2 regions of the Kluyvera huaxiensis genome follow, and region 1 is predicted to be linked to the other one. Evidence: predicted binding sites of a transcription regulator. Region 1 holds the regulator's gene; the other holds the start of a gene.
The links. Region 1 encodes PurR, which represses purine synthesis genes. Its sites were predicted from a motif close to CANGCAAACGTTTGCNTG; they were not measured.
Positions count from the first base shown of each region.

Region 2: a site for PurR is predicted at 5,390-5,407, ahead of glyA (serine hydroxymethyltransferase). Genes of this name have one in related genera too.

Region 1 is NZ_JBEFLV010000001.1:71,583-79,693, forward strand. Features, by position in the region: gene punC (purine nucleoside transporter PunC) at 1-431, opposite strand, end outside; gene punR (DNA-binding transcriptional activator PunR) at 543-1,454, shown strand; gene purR (HTH-type transcriptional repressor PurR) at 1,471-2,496, opposite strand; gene cydH (cytochrome bd-I oxidase subunit CydH) at 2,790-2,879, shown strand; gene ABOC97_RS00410 (MFS transporter) at 3,040-4,206, shown strand; gene sodB (superoxide dismutase [Fe]) at 4,273-4,854, opposite strand; gene ABOC97_RS00420 (C40 family peptidase) at 4,978-5,805, opposite strand; gene ABOC97_RS00425 (Grx4 family monothiol glutaredoxin) at 6,146-6,493, shown strand; gene rnt (ribonuclease T) at 6,586-7,230, opposite strand; gene gloA (lactoylglutathione lyase) at 7,336-7,743, opposite strand; gene nemA (alkene reductase) at 7,815-8,111, opposite strand, start outside.
Region 2 is NZ_JBEFLV010000002.1:50,648-58,758, reverse strand. Features, by position in the region: gene ABOC97_RS02430 (DUF1007 family protein) at 1-381, opposite strand, end outside; gene csiE (stationary phase inducible protein CsiE) at 498-1,775, shown strand; gene ABOC97_RS02420 (3-phenylpropionate MFS transporter) at 1,772-2,908, opposite strand; gene ABOC97_RS02415 (DoxX family protein) at 3,376-3,798, shown strand; gene glyA (serine hydroxymethyltransferase) at 4,019-5,272, opposite strand; gene hmpA (NO-inducible flavohemoprotein) at 5,600-6,790, shown strand; gene cadC (lysine decarboxylation/transport transcriptional activator CadC) at 6,933-8,111, shown strand, end outside.

The sequences.
Region 1 (8,111 bases):
GCAGGGGAAAGCCCAACCAGCGGCATGATGGTGGCAAAAATTCGATTGGTACGATGCGCTGGATAGTAGTCAGTGACCATCGCCTGCCAGGTGACAGCTGCGGCACAGACGCCGACCGCTTGCACAAAGCGCAGCACCAGCAGTGTGGTGCCATCGCGTACCCACAGCATCCCCAGACAACCAATGGCGAAAATGGTTAAACCCGCCAACAGAATAGGTTTACGGCCATAGCGGTCAGACAGTGGCCCCCACAGCAGTTGCGCTATCGCGAAACCCGCGAGGAACAGACTCAGGCTGGCACTCACTGCGGATGCCGGCGTTTGCAGGTCTTCCTGAATGGCCGCGAAGGCTGGCAGGTACATATCGGTCGCCAAAAAGCCCAGCACGCTGAGTCCCGCGAGCCAGACTAAAAATCCTTTCCCAGGTTGCATAAATCGCCCTTTTTATCGTTAGTAAATAGTCCGGCAGAGTGTAGAGAGTGCAATAGCGGTTGTGAAACGCTAATATTTGAGTCATGGGTTCAAATTTTTTGCAGGCAAAAAATGTGGTCTGAATATTCTCTGGAAGTGGTTGATGCGGTAGCCCGTAATGGTAGTTTTAGCGCGGCAGCGCAGGAGCTGCACCGGGTGCCTTCAGCGGTTAGCTATACGGTGCGTCAGCTTGAAGAGTGGCTGGCGGTCCCGCTGTTTGAACGACGCCATCGGGATGTTGAATTAACGCCCGCGGGAGCATGGTTTTTAAAGGAAGGGCGCTCTGTCATCAAAAAAATGCAGATCACGCGCCAGCAATGCCAGCAGATTGCTAACGGCTGGCGCGGGCAGTTAGCCATTGCCGTCGATAATATCGTTAAACCGGAACGTACCCGCCAGCTGATTGTCGATTTTTACCGTCATTTTAACGATGTTGAACTGATTGTTTTTCAGGAAGTGTTCAACGGCGTGTGGGACGCCCTGGCTGATGGACGCGTGGAATTAGCGATTGGCGCCACCCAGGCCATTCCGGTCGGTGGGCGCTTTGCTTTTCGCGATATGGGCATGCTGAACTGGCACTGCGTGGTGGCGAGCTCCCATCCTCTGGCGAAGATGGAAGGCCCGCTTAGCGATGAAGTGTTGCGCAACTGGCCATCGCTGGTGCGCGAAGATACCTCGCGTTCATTACCCAAACGTACGACCTGGCTGCTGGATAACCAAAAGAGGGTGGTAGTACCGGACTGGGAATCCTCGGAAACCTGCATTTCAGCAGGGCTGTGTGCCGCAATGGTCCCCGGACATCGGGCGCAGCCGTGGCTGGATAGCGGGGAGTGGGTGGCGTTGACGCTGGAAAATCCCTTCCCGGATGCGGCTTGCTGTGTGACCTGGCAGCAAAGCGAAGCTTCGCCAGCATTAAATTGGCTGCTGGAGTATCTGGGGGACAGTGAGACGTTAAACGAGGAGTGGTTGCGGACGCCCGTGTAAGGCGTCCGTTGGAAAATTAACGGCGGTAGTCGCGGTACGGGCCGTCGGCCACGGAGCGACGCTCGATAAGGCGTGGATGCACCTCAATCGACTGCGACTCTTCGCGCTTGCTGACGATACGGTCCATCAGCATATTGAAGGCCGTTTCACCGAGCGAATCTTTTGGCTGGTGAATGGTGGTCAGCGCCGGCGTAAAGAAGCGGGAGTTGCGCACGTTATCGTAACCGATGAGTGAAATATCCTGCGGCACGCGCAGCCCCATCTCATCGGCGGCGCAGAGCGCACCCATCGCCATCACATCACCGCCGCAGAAGATGGCGGTAGGGCGCGGGTGCTGAGACAGAATCTGCTGCATCGCGCGATAGCCTGACTCGGGCTCAAAGTCGCCCTGAACAATCCAGCTAGCCGGGACGTTGATCAGCGCTTCTTCCATTGCCTTCATGAAGCCCGCCAGACGACCTGCGCCGGTGTTACGCTCCAGTGGGCCAGGGATCACGCCAATATCGCGATGGCCGCGCTCGATGAGGTAACGACCAGCCATATAGCCGCCTTCAAAGGCGTTATCGATAACCGAATCGGTAAAATCAGCTTTAGCTTCACCCCAGTCCATCACCACCATAGGAATGTGACGATACTCTTCGAGCATAGTCAGCAGGGGTTCTGGATACTCAGAGCACATGACCAGCAGGCCATCGACGCGTTTTTGCGCCATCATCGACAGATAAGCGCGCTGCTTTTCTAGATTGTTCCACGCGTTGCCGAGAATCAGGGTATAGCCTTTCTCAAAGCAGTTTTTCTCAACGGCTTCGATAATTTCGGCAAAGTAGGCGGCCTCGCTGCTGGTGGCCAGCAAACCAATCGATTTGGTGTGATTGACCTTCAAGCTACGGGCAACGGCGCTCGGTGAGTAATGCAGCTCTTTGATAGCCGCCCACACGGCTTCGCGCGTATCTTCAGCGACAAAACGCGTTTTGTTAATTACATGTGATACGGTTGTAGTGGAAACGTTTGCGCGCTTCGCTACATCTTTAATTGTTGCCATTCCATCTCACTCCAGACCCTGGCCTGCCCCTGATAAAATCGAAAGGAAAACGTTTGCCTTCACACACCCTGGCACAATCTTAGTGATTGTGATTCGCCGGGAAACGATACAGGACGACAGGAGGGGGTCAATGGCCGGTACGCTCATAAATAAGCGTCGAATTTTGACTTATCCTGGCGCAAAGTGGAAGAGCAAAAACAAACATCCTGCTAAATCTGTGAAGATTTTTACGATTAACTGTGCAAAAATGATTAAACGCAGTTTTACTGTGGTAATCAAAAGGAGAAAAATTGATGAGTACCGATCTTAAACTGTCTCTCTGTACGACCGTTATTGCGCTGGCTCTGATCGTCGCTGCAGGTTTTACCGCTATTTTGCATTAATTCCCCAGTGAGGGGGCATCCGCTCCCTCACGACTGATTGTTACTCATTTCGCAATAATCTTTTGCAGTTTTGTACACTTCTGTTTTTCTGTGATTGATGTCATGCTTTTGCACTATGTTGCCAGGCCGCGTCCAGACTGCGGCTAAACGGAGTCATTGCATGAAAATTAACTTTCCCTTACTAGCGTTAGCTATCGGGGCATTTGGTATTGGTACCACAGAGTTCTCACCGATGGGGCTGCTGCCCGTTATTGCGAAAGGCGTTGACGTCTCCATACCGGCGGCCGGAATGCTGATCAGCGCCTATGCGGTAGGGGTTATGGTCGGTGCGCCGCTGATGACGCTGCTGTTGTCCCATCGCGGCCGTCGTAACGCTCTGATCTTCCTGATGGCCATTTTTACGCTGGGCAACGTGCTGTCGGCTATTTCGCCGGACTATACCACCCTGATGCTGTCGCGCATTATTACCAGTCTCAACCACGGAGCGTTCTTCGGTCTGGGATCGGTTGTAGCGGCAAGCGTAGTGCCAAAACACAAGCAGGCCAGCGCGGTCGCCACCATGTTTATGGGGCTGACGATTGCCAATATTGGCGGCGTTCCTGCGGCAACCTGGCTTGGTGAAACAATTGGCTGGCGAATGTCGTTCCTGGCTACAGCGGGTCTTGGGGTGATTGCAATCGCGAGCCTGTGGCTGTCTCTGCCGAAAGGCGGGGCGGGGGAAAAGCCGGATGTTAAACGTGAACTGTCGGTTCTGGTTCGCCCACAGGTGCTTTCCGCACTGCTTACCACCGTGCTGGGTGCGGGGGCGATGTTCACCCTCTATACCTATATCTCACCGGTTCTGCACAGCATTACGCATGCGACTTCTGGTTTTATTACCCTGATGCTGGTGTTAATTGGCGTCGGCTTCTCAATTGGTAACTATTTGGGCGGCAAGTTCGCTGACCGCTCGGTGAGTGGGACGCTGAAAGGTTTCCTGCTGCTGTTGATGGTGATTATGCTGGCGATCCCATTCCTTGCGCAAACGCAGATAGGGGCCGCCGTCAGCATGGTGGTGTGGGGCGCGGCAACCTTTGCGGTGGTGCCTCCGCTACAGATGCGGGTGATGCGCGTGGCGCATGAAGCTCCGGGGCTATCGTCATCGGTGAATATTGGCGCGTTCAACCTGGGCAATGCGCTGGGTGCGGTAGCCGGTGGTGCGGTGATTTCCGGTGGTCTGGGTTACAGCTTTGTACCGGTGATGGGCGCGATTGTCGCCGGCCTGGCGCTGCTGGTGGTCTTCTTCAGTAGCCGCAGCCGAGGCGAAGAGGCGGTTGTTAGCCAGTAATTAAAGAAAAAGCAGAAGGTTAACCTTCTGCTTTTTTTATCACCGGATGACGCAGATGATCGTGGCTTATGCCGCCAGATTGTCAGCAACAAATTTCCAGTTCACCAGAGCCCAGAAGTGCTCCAGATAGTTTGGACGCGCGTTGCGGTAGTCGATGTAGTAAGCATGTTCCCATACATCAACGGTCAGCAGAGGCTTAGCGTCAGTCGTCAGCGGAGTGCCCGCGTTAGAGGTTGACACGATAGCCAGAGAGCCGTCTGCTTTCTTCACAAGCCAGGTCCAGCCCGCGCCGAAGTTTTTCACCGCTGCGTCGGTAAACTGGGCTTTGAACTCCGCGAAGCTACCGAAAGATTTAGCGATGGCTTCAGCCACGGCGCCAGTTGGTTCGCCACCGGCGTTTGGCGCCAGGCAGTTCCAGTAGAAGGTGTGGTTCCAAACCTGAGCCGCGTTGTTGAACACGCCGCCTTCAGAGGTGCGCACGATATCTTCCAGCGTTTTGCCTTCAAATGCGGTGCCTTTGACCAGGTTGTTCAGGTTAGTGACGTAAGTCTGGTGGTGTTTACCATAATGATACTCCAGCGTTTCCACGGAGATATGTGGAACCAGAGCGTCCTTGGCATACGGTAATGCAGGTAATTCGAACGACATTGCTACTCTCCTTATTATAGTTTGTATACCCAATAACCTTGTATTGAGTGCGGATAGAGTAGCAAATTAAAAGGTGAGATAAAAGATAAGCTTACCCCGTTTATTAACAAACGGGGTAAGTGTTTAACGAATGGTCTTCGGGGTCACGACGCGGCGAGCGCCAACGTAGTGGCGTACCCAGTAATCTTCACTCAGAGAAGTGATTTGAATATCGCGACCGGTGCGTGGAGACTGAATGAACTTACCGTTGCCGACATACACGCCAACGTGATCGGCGGTGCCGCGACCACGGGTGCGGAAGAACACCAGATCGCCGCTTTCGAGTTCACCACGGTCAACCGGACGGGCGTCGCGCAGGTGATACATTTCGTTAGCGGTGCGAGGAATGCGAATATTCACCAAATCTTTATAAGCGTAATAAACCAAACCGCTGCAATCAAAGCCGGTACGCGGTGAGTTGCCGCCCCAACGGTATGGTTTACCGAGCTGTCCCATCAGTTTATTCATTGCCGTTTTCTGCGCTTTCTGTACGCGAACTTTGTGCGCCTGGGCAATGGTTGTCGGTTGGCTTTCAACTGGGCTGGTGGTGCAGGATTTTTTGTGGCCTTTGCGTGCTGGTTTGCAGGTGGTCACGATATTGGCGGTTTTAAGCGCGCTGCCTTTCTTGCTGGCTTTGGCGGTACGAGATGGGGTGGTTTTCCGGGTGGCAGAAGCTGTTTTTTTAGCGACTGCGGATGTTGGTTTCTTTTTAGCAACGGCAGCGGTGGTTTTTTTCTTCGCGTTAGATTTACTGTCCGTATTTTTTTTCTTACGTTCACTGCCTTTTACAGGAAGCGACTTCTGCGCCGTCGGTGTTTTGGCATGCCCTGTAGCATGCGCCAACGGCGTGAAAGATAACGATGTAAACAGCAATGCACAGAGCGTGAACGACCATTTTTTTATCTGCGCCACTGAACAACCCTCTGAGTATGCAGGCTAAACATCCGTGCCTGAGTATGATTTTCAAAACCCAACGATTCTAATCCATAAAAACACGAAATGTTAATAGTGTTTTTATGTCTAAATCGTTGTTTCGTTAGCAACTGCAAAAAAAAACATCAATTGATACATATTGAGTTAAAAAATGAGCAGGATTTTCCGCTTGTTGCCGATAAAGACACATTTATAAAGCAACTTAACGCATCAGACGATAAAATAGTAAAGCGTGAACAAAATGTTATTTTCTGTTCAGGGTCTGAAACGCTACAATGGCAGACTACTGTCGTAAAAAGAAGTTTGAGGAAGCAAGATAATGAGCGAGACAATTGAAAAAATTCAGCGCCAGATCGCTGAAAACCCAATCCTGCTGTACATGAAAGGTTCCCCGAAACTGCCAAGCTGCGGTTTCTCCGCTCAGGCGGTTCAGGCACTGTCTGCCTGCGGCGAGCGCTTCGCTTATGTCGACATCCTGCAGAACCCGGATATCCGTGCTGAACTGCCAAAATATGCCAATTGGCCGACCTTCCCGCAGCTGTGGGTTGATGGCGAGCTGGTAGGCGGCTGTGACATCATCATTGAAATGTACCAGCGCGGTGAACTGCAGCCTCTGATCAAAGAGACTGCGGCGAAGTACAACACCGAAGAGCCAAAAGCAGAATAATCGCTGTCCCGGCTTCGCGTCACGATGCCGGGCGTGATATGCCTCCTGGCAGAAACAAAAAAGCGACCCGAAGGTCGCTTTTTTTACACCATTTATTCTTCGGCTATAGGCAGCGGCCAGCCGCCAAGGCGTTTCCAGCGGTTGACGATTTCGCAAAACAGAATCGCCGTCTGCTCGGTATCGTACAGCGCCGAGTGGGCCTGGGCACCATCAAAGTCCATCCCGGCTGCAGCGCAGGCTTTCGACAGCACGGTTTGCCCTAATGCCAGGCCGCTCAGCGCGGCGGTATCGAAAGTGACAAACGGGTGGAACGGGTTGCGTTTGAGCGATGCGCGCTCGGCGGCGGCCATCATAAAACTATGATCGAACGTGGCGTTGTGGGCCACCATGATGGCGCGATTGCAGTCGCTGTCTTTGATGCCTTTACGCACCATCTTGAAAATTGCATGCAGCGCATCGTATTCGCTGACCGCACCGCGCAACGGATTGTTCGGATCGATACCGTTAAACGCCAGTGCTTCCGGCTGCAGGTTGGCCCCTTCAAACGGCTCAACGTGGAAATGTAATGTCGTGTCCGGCATCAACCAGCCTTGCTCATCCATTTTCAACGTGATTGCTGCTATTTCGAGCAGTGCATCCGTTTTGGCATTGAATCCAGCGGTTTCAACATCAATAACCACGGGATAAAACCCACGAAAACGGTCGCATAGACCATTAAGCTGCGCATTGTCGGACATCTGAATCTCTTAACTTAGAAAAAGTAGCGCGCATTATGGCAAATTTTGCCGCGGCTTGGAAACGCGGGAGAAAAAAACGGGCGCCTGATGGCACCCGTGGGAGAGTTAGTTGCCGAGACCTTTACCGGCATCTTTCTCTTCGATGAGCTCGATTTTGTAGCCGTCAGGATCTTCAACGAAGGCGATAACCGTCGTGCCGCCTTTAACCGGGCCAGCTTCACGAGTGACGTTGCCACCGTTGTTACGGATGCGCTCACAGGCTTCTGCAGCATTGTCCACGCTCAGGGCGATATGACCATAGGCGGTGCCGAGGTCGTATTTATCCACGCCCCAGTTATAGGTCAGCTCGATAACCGCTTCGTCGCTCTCTTCACCGTAACCAACGAAGGCCAGAGAGTATTTGTATTCGGTATTTTCGCTGGTACGCAGCAGCTTCATGCCCAGCACGTTGGTGTAAAACTCGATGGAGCGTTGCAGGTCGCCAACGCGCAGCATGGTATGCAGTAAACGCATGATATCCCTCGTCCTAACTTATGAATAATGTCCTAGTATAGCGGCGGATGACCGCCGCTATCAATGAAGGATCACAGCGTAGGGTAGTCGGTATAACCTTCCGCACCGCCGCCGTAGAAGCTTTCTGGGTGCTGTGGGTTCAGCTCGGATTTGTGCTGCAGACGGGCAACCAGATCCGGGTTGGCGATATAAGCGCGGCCAAAGGCGACAGCATCAATTAAGCCTTTTTCGATCAGATCTTCGGCTTTTTCCGGCGTATAGGCACCCGCACCGATAATCGGTCCATGGAAACGGGCGCGGACTTTTGCACGGAATGCTTCGCTATACGGTTCGCCGCCAGCCCAGTCTGGCTCGGACATATGCAGGTA
Region 2 (8,111 bases), on a different contig from region 1:
TTTGGCCAGCGGTAGCGTAAAGGTCAACACCGCCTGATGCCCCTGACGCGCCAGACCGTAGGCAGTGGGCAAATTGTCAAACTTCACCTTTTGGCCGTTATGCCAGAATTCAGAAAAATAGTGCTGCCCCAGCACGTTGGCCATCACCTCCGCCGCCAGTTTTTTCCACACTTCATCCCCCGGTTTGGCATTTCCGGCGTCGTAGAGCAGATCGGCAGACGTCAGTTCGTCCATCGTCCAGCGCATTTTCATGCCGGTGAGCTGGCCGTCACTGACCACCAGCTGATTGGTGATGGTAATAAAACTGTGCGGGTGCGCGCGGGCGCTTAACGATAAAACCGCAAGAAACACCAGAACCACGCATTGTTTCACTCTCTTCATCCGTTCCTCAGTGAAAAATTCTGTGACCGCCGCCAGCATTCCTAAGCGAAAGCCCATTAGCTGCCCTTATCTTTTGTCTACGCTTATTCCTAATACCTGCTGCTGGATGCCAACAGATGATGACCGTACTTGAACCGCCATCTGTGCTTTCCAGTCCGCAGCGCCGCTGCCAGGCGCTGCTGATGCTATATCTCCCAGGACATGTCATTACGCCGGAATATATTGGCAACGTGAATAATGTCGATGTTTCAACGGCCCGGCAAGATATCGTTGAGGCCGGCCTGGAGATCGAGCGTTACCATCGTCTGGCAATCGCCACTTCGGCGGATGGCAGCTATCGGATTGAAGGCACTAATCTCGACCTGCGCCTGTGCTTACTGTACTGGCTGCGCCGCGCGTTGCGCCTGTGTCCGCATTTCGTCTCCCACTATTTTACGCCAGCGATTAAAACGCAGCTTAAACAGCTAAAAATCGCCCGCAACCTTTATGATGAAACCAATCTTCAGGCGCTGGTCAATCGCTGCGGGCGCAGTTTACAGCGACAGTTTGAATCCCGCGATGGGCAGTTTTTACGCCTCTATTTGCAATACTGTTTATTACAGCATCATCAAGGGGAAAGCCCGTATTTCAATCCGCAACAAGGCGCATGGGCCAGCGCGACCGTCGAATTTCAAACGGCAGCGGAGATCGTGCGCCACTGGCAGAGACGCGTTCGCCAAATCCCTAACCATCACGAACAGCACTTTCTGGCACTGCTGTTTATGCTGCTCAAAATCCCTGACCCGCATGATGATGCTCGTGAACAGGACCAGCAGTTACAACACGCCGTGACCCGATTAGTTGACCATTTTCAGCAGGTCGCCGGCTGCCGCTTTACCGACGAAAGCGGAGTCAGCAATCACCTTTATATTCATCTGGCGCAGGCGCTCAACCGCTGCGTCTTTGGGATCGGTATCGACAACCATTTATCCGAAGAGATCCACCGCCTTTATCCTCGGCTGATCCGCACCACTCGCGTGGCACTGCTGGAATTTGAAACGCGCTATTCCCTGCGTTTTAGCGATGATGAAGCGGCGTTGATTGCGGTGATTTTTGGCGCGGGGCTGATGCAGGAGAGCGAATTGCACGAAAAACAGGTGGTGTTATTAACCGGTGATAATCCGTCGCTGGAACAGGAAATTGAGCAACAGCTGCGCGAGTTGACCCTGCTGCCGCTCAATGTGAAGTATCTGGCGGTACCGATATTCCAGAAAGAAGGTGCGCCGAAGGACAGCACCCTGGTTATCTCGCCTTACGCCATCGTCCTGCCGTTGTTCTCACCGCCGCTGATTCACGCCGAGCAGTCGCTCAGCGAGCATCAGCAGCAGCACATCTGTAAAATACTCGAGACTTAGCGCGCGACGGTTTTAGGCCGTAACAGCAAGGCCGGTAGCGCCACCAGAGCCATTACCCAGAACAGCCCCTGATGCAGGTGCTGGTAGAGGAAACCGGCAAACATGGTCATCACCGCAATGCTACCGCCCATCGCCACCGCTGAGTAAATGGCCTGTAGGCGAATAACCTCACCGCCCTGACGCGCCGCAATGTAGCGCATCGCCGCCAGGTGGCAGACGGTGAAGGTACCGCAGTGGAGGATTTGAATCAAAATCAGCCACGGCAGGCTCGTCGTCCAGCCCATTAGTCCCCAGCGAATCACGCCGCAAATGGCCGACAGCAACAGCAGATCGCGGGCGCTAAAGCGACGGAAGACCTTTTTACTCAACGCAAAGGTCACCACTTCCGCGACCACGCCTAACGACCATAAATAACCAATGGCCGATGCCGAATAGCCCGCCCCTTCCCAGTAGATCGCGCTAAAGCCGTAATAGGCCGCGTGCGCACCTTGCAGCAGACTGACGCAGGCAAGGAATCGCCAGTTTTGGGCGACTAACGTACGCCAGGCCGACCAGCCGACCGACTCCTGATGACGAGATTCGCCGAGCGGCATCACCGACGGTTTTAGCAACATACCCAACAGCATGGACGCCACACCCAGGCTCAACATCAACAAAATGACCTGATAACCGTATAGGCTCACCAGTTTGCCGGTCAGCGCGGAGCCAATCACAAAGGCAATAGAGCCCCACAGGCGTACCCGCCCGTAGTCCATGGTTATCTGTTTTTGCCAGGTATTGGCCAGCGCGTCGGTTAACGGCACCAGCGGCGAGAAGAACAGGTTAAAGCCGATCATCACCACCATCAGCCAGGCAACGTTGGTACCCGCCCAGAACATCAACGCAAACAGCAGCGTCATCAGGGCCAGAATACGCAGAACGTTGATTAGACGCGACGGGTCACTGACGCGCGGAGCAATCAGCAGGCTGCCCAGGAAACGAGCCACCAGACCCGCGCCGAGCAAAAGACCGATGGTTTCGGGCGACAGTCCCGCCCCTTTGAGCCAGACGCTCCAGAAAGGTAGAAAAATACCGTAGCTAAAGAAATAGGTGAAGTAACTGAGCGCCAGCCAGCGCGTGGAGTGCAAAACCATGGTTCCTCCCGTTTTGGAGGCCTTAGTCTACTGACTTAGCACTCATTCTGAAGAGCATTACTCACCTCGCTTACCGAATAAATGTGATGAGCATCACTTTTACTTGTGCGTTTCAGGATACAACCAGTGACGGTTAGGCCAGCTGCGCAAAGTACACTCCATTTTTAAAAGCCGCGTGAATAGCGTGCTGGTTCGCGCAAGCTCTCATTTAGCCTGTTAGATAAAGTCCTCAAAGACGGGCTTAAGCTTGCCCTTTTCCCAAAGCCTTTACCGCGACCATGTTATCCGCCCGAAAAACCACCTTATTTAGTATTTAAAAAATACATATAACCGGGTATCAAAGTCACACCCGCTCTCACCTGGCGAGGTTTACGGTCAGCCAAAATACTGATTTCACGCTCCTGTGTGGCAGGTCACAAAATTGTGTATTACGTTTAAATCATACGCACTTACACAAAGGAACTGCCATGAACTGTCTTCGCTATCTCGACTTTGGCGCTTCACGCGATCTACTGCTGCTGATCGCCCGTATCGCCATCGTGCTGCTGTTTATTCTCTCCGGCTATCCCAAAATGCTTAACTTTGACGGTACGGTACAATACATGACCTCATCCGGCGCGCCGATGCCGTCACTGGCCGCCATCATTGCTATTTTGATGGAGGTGCCGGCCGTTATTCTGGTGATCCTGGGCTTCTTCACGCGCCCATTGGCGGTTATCTTTGTCTTCTATACGCTGGGGACGGCGGTCATTGGCCACCATTTCTGGAATATGACCGGCGATGCGGTGATGCCGAATATGATTAACTTCTATAAGAACATCAGTATCGCTGGCGGGTTCCTGCTGCTGGCGATTGTCGGGCCGGGGAAAATCTCGCTGGACAGACGTTAAGGCATTGCCCGATGGCGGTTTCGGCGGGGGCGCTGCGCATATCCCGTAGGTCGGATAAGGCGCAGCCGCCATCCGACAATCAGGCAGCTCACGTGCCGGGTTTTTGGCGGGGGCGCTGCGCTTGCCCGCCCTACAACCGAGTATATTGGTAGGTCGGCAGCCACCATCTGACACAAAAAAGGCCGCATTCGCGGCCTTTTTCACATCTGACGATTAACGCTTATGCGTAAACCGGGAAGCGTGCGCAGATATCCAGCACTTTCGCTTTGATGCGTTCGATGGTGGCTTCATCATTGATGTTGTCCAGCACATCGCACATCCAGCCAGCCAGCTCTTTCACTTCAGCTTCTTTAAAGCCACGGCGAGTCACCGCTGGGGAACCGATACGAATACCAGAAGTCACAAACGGGCTCTTCGGATCGTTTGGTACGCTGTTTTTGTTGACGGTGATGTTAGCACGGCCCAGCGCAGCATCCGCTTCTTTACCGGTCAGGTTTTTGTCGACCAGATCCAGCAGGAACAGGTGGTTCTCAGTACCGCCAGAAACCACTTTGTAGCCACGGTTCAGGAACACTTCTACCATTGCTTTGGCGTTTTTCGCGACCTGCTGCTGGTAGATTTTGAACTCTGGCTCCATGGCTTCTTTCAGCGCCACCGCTTTACCCGCGATAACGTGCATCAGTGGGCCGCCCTGAGCGCTTGGGAAGACAGCAGAGTTCAGTTTTTTGTACAGCTCTTCGCTACCGTCTTTCGCCAAGATCAGGCCACCGCGTGGGCCAGCCAGAGTTTTGTGGGTAGTGGTGGTGACGACGTGAGCGTGTGGAACCGGGTTCGGGTAAACGCCAGCGGCAATCAGACCCGCAACGTGGGCCATATCGACGAACAGATACGCGCCGATGCTGTCTGCGATTTCACGCATTTTTGCCCAGTCAACGATACCGGAGTAAGCGGAGAAACCACCGATGATCATCTTCGGTTTGTGGGTCTGCGCCTGCTTAGCCATATCTTCGTAGTCAATTTTACCGGACTCATCAATACCGTAAGGGATGATGTTGTACAGTTTACCGGAGAAGTTAACCGGGGAACCGTGAGTCAGGTGACCGCCTTGCGCCAGGTTCATACCCAGAACGGTATCACCTGGCTGCAGCAGCGCGGTGTAAACCGCGAAGTTAGCCTGAGAACCGGAGTGCGGCTGGACGTTAGCGTAGTCTGCGCCAAACAGCTCTTTCGCGCGGTCAATCGCCAGTTGTTCAACGATATCAACGTATTCACAGCCACCGTAGTAACGCTTGCCCGGATAACCTTCAGCATATTTGTTGGTCAGCTGAGAACCCTGAGCCTGCATGACGCGCGGGCTGGTGTAGTTTTCGGAGGCGATCAGTTCAATGTGCTCTTCCTGACGTACTTTTTCTTGCTCCATAGCCTGCCACAACTCGGCATCATAATCGGCAATGTTCATTTCACGCTTTAACATCCGCATCTCCTGACTCAGCTAACAATAAAATTTTGACCTGAAAAAGGCAGTCCCGTTGGACAACGGCCAACAGTATAACCGAATCGTTCTGTGATAACAGGTCTTGACAAACGAAATTACGCAAACGTTTACCTTCAAGCCACACAAGGGCTTGAGGAATAAAGGCCTTACGTCATGAAGTGGATTTCTTTTCAGGATTGTGATGCGAATAATTCATCTTGTAACCGAGTTGGTGCATTCTCACAAAGAACCATTTACAAAGCAGGGGTATTTTTATAAGATGCATTTAATATGCAACATTAAGTGATAATCAAAGGAAAACCTGCCATGCTTGATGCTCAAACCATCGCTACCGTAAAAGCCACAATTCCACTGCTGGTTGAAACCGGCCCAAAACTCACCGCCCACTTTTATGACCGGATGTTCGCCCATAACCCGGAACTGAAAGAGATTTTCAATATGAGCAACCAGCGCAACGGCGACCAGCGTGAAGCACTGTTCAACGCGATTGCCGCCTACGCCAGCAATATTGAAAACCTGGCGGCCCTGCTGCCTGCCGTTGAGAAAATTGCGCAGAAGCACACCAGTTTCCAGATTAAACCTGAGCAGTACGACATCGTCGGCGGCCACCTGCTGGCAACACTTGATGAAATGTTCAGCCCGGGCCAGGAAGTGCTGGACGCCTGGGGTAAAGCCTACGGCGTGCTGGCTGGCGTGTTTATTAATCGCGAAGCTGAGATCTACCGTGACAGCGCCAGTAAAACCGGCGGCTGGGAAGGCACCCGAGCTTTCCGCATCGTCAACAAAACTCCACGCAGTGCGCTGATTACCAGCTTCGAAATGGAACCTGTCGATGGCCTGCCGGTGGCTGACTATCAGCCGGGGCAGTATCTGGCGGTATGGTTGAAGCCGGAAGAGTTCGAGTTCCAGGAAATTCGCCAGTACTCACTGACGCGTAAACCGGACGGTAAAAGCTATCGTATCGCGGTAAAACGCGAAGATGGCGGCCAGGTTTCAAGCTGGTTGCATAACGCAGCCAAAGAAGGTGATGTGATTTATCTGGCAGCACCGGCCGGGGATTTCTTCTTGCAGGTTACGCCACAAACTCCGGTGACGTTGATCTCTGGCGGCGTAGGCCAGACGCCAATGCTGTCGATGCTGGACACGTTGGCGAAAAACCGCCATTCGGCGCAGGTTAACTGGTTCCATGCGGCGGAAAATGGCGAAGTTCATGCCTTTGCCGACGAAGTCAACGCGCTGGGCGCACAGCTGCCAAACTTTACCTCTCACCTGTGGTATCGCACCCCAACCGACGCTGACCGTCAGGCAAAAGCCTTTGACAGCGAAGGTCTGATGGCGCTGTCCCCGCTGGCCGATAGTCTGCAAGACGCACAGATGCAATTCTATCTCTGCGGTCCGGTGGTCTTTATGCAGTACGCAGCCAAACAGCTGGTTGAGCTGGGCGTGAATGCCGACCATATTCATTATGAATGTTTCGGGCCGCATAAAGTACTGTAAGGTTATCTTTCCTGGCGAGCATTTTTTGCTCGCCTTTTTACCCCTCCAACAAGCGCCAACGCAGGCTACAGCCCAAAATTGAGAAGGGAATTATGTTATCATCGCTAACTTATCCCGTTCTTTTCTTTGGCGACTCATTTTTATGCAACAACCGGTTGTACGCGTCGGTGAATGGCTAGTCACGCCTTCTGTTAATCAAATCAGCCGTCCTGGACGCCAACTCACCCTCGAACCTCGACTCATCGATCTGTTGATGTTTTTTGCCCGTCATCCCGGCGAAGTACTGAGCCGCGATGAGCTCATCGATAACATCTGGATGCGCCATATTGTGACCAGCCATGTGGTCACCCAGAGCATTTCTGAGCTGCGTAAATCTCTACGCGATAGCGCCGACAGTAACGCTGATTACATTATCACCGTGCCCAAAAGAGGCTACCAGCTAACCGCGCCGGTGGTGTGGCTCGATAATACAAGCGACGAACCGCTCGACGAAGAACCCGCGGCGGAATCACTGCCTGCACCGCTATCAGCGCCAGTATCAACGCTCGTACCAGCATCAGCATCAACACCACGCCCGATATCCAGACCTCGTCGCTGGTTCGCCAATTTATGGACTCTGGGCGCCTTGTCACTGTCACTCGGCGTGCTCATTGCCATGGTGTTGCTGTCCGTGGCCCGCCCTCACCCGCAAGTGACTCGCGCCCATCTGTTGCTCAACCCACGCGATATTGATGTACGCTTTGAACCCGGTGCCTCGTGCAACAACTGGGCTTCACAGCAGTCCTATGTCATTGGGCTGGGGACGTTGATCACCACCTCGCTGAATACCTACTCCACCTTTATGGTTCACGATAAAACTGACTATAACGTCAATGAACCTAGCAGCTCCGGGAAAACGTTGACCATCAGCTTCGTGAACCAGCGTCACTACCGCGCACAGCAGTGCTTTATGTCCGTGCTGTTAATCGACAACGCCGACGGTTCTACGATGCTGGACAAGCGCTACTTCGTCACCGACGGCAACCTGGTATCGATTCAAAGCGATCTCTTCGACAGCCTTTCTGCTGCGCTGGTACAGCCATGGCCTGAAAATCTGCAAAAGGAACTGGACCATTTAAAGCTGGCGCAAACGCTCTCTCTGGCGCAGTTCTACCAGGCATTGCAGCTCATTACCGTTGGTGACGCTCAGTCTTTAAATAAAGCCAGTGACCTGCTGGGCAACACCATTAAATCCTCCCCGGACTTCACCTACGCGTATGCCGAAAAGGTAATGGTGGATGTTTTACGTCATTCACAGCAGCCTTTTGATAGCCAACAGCTC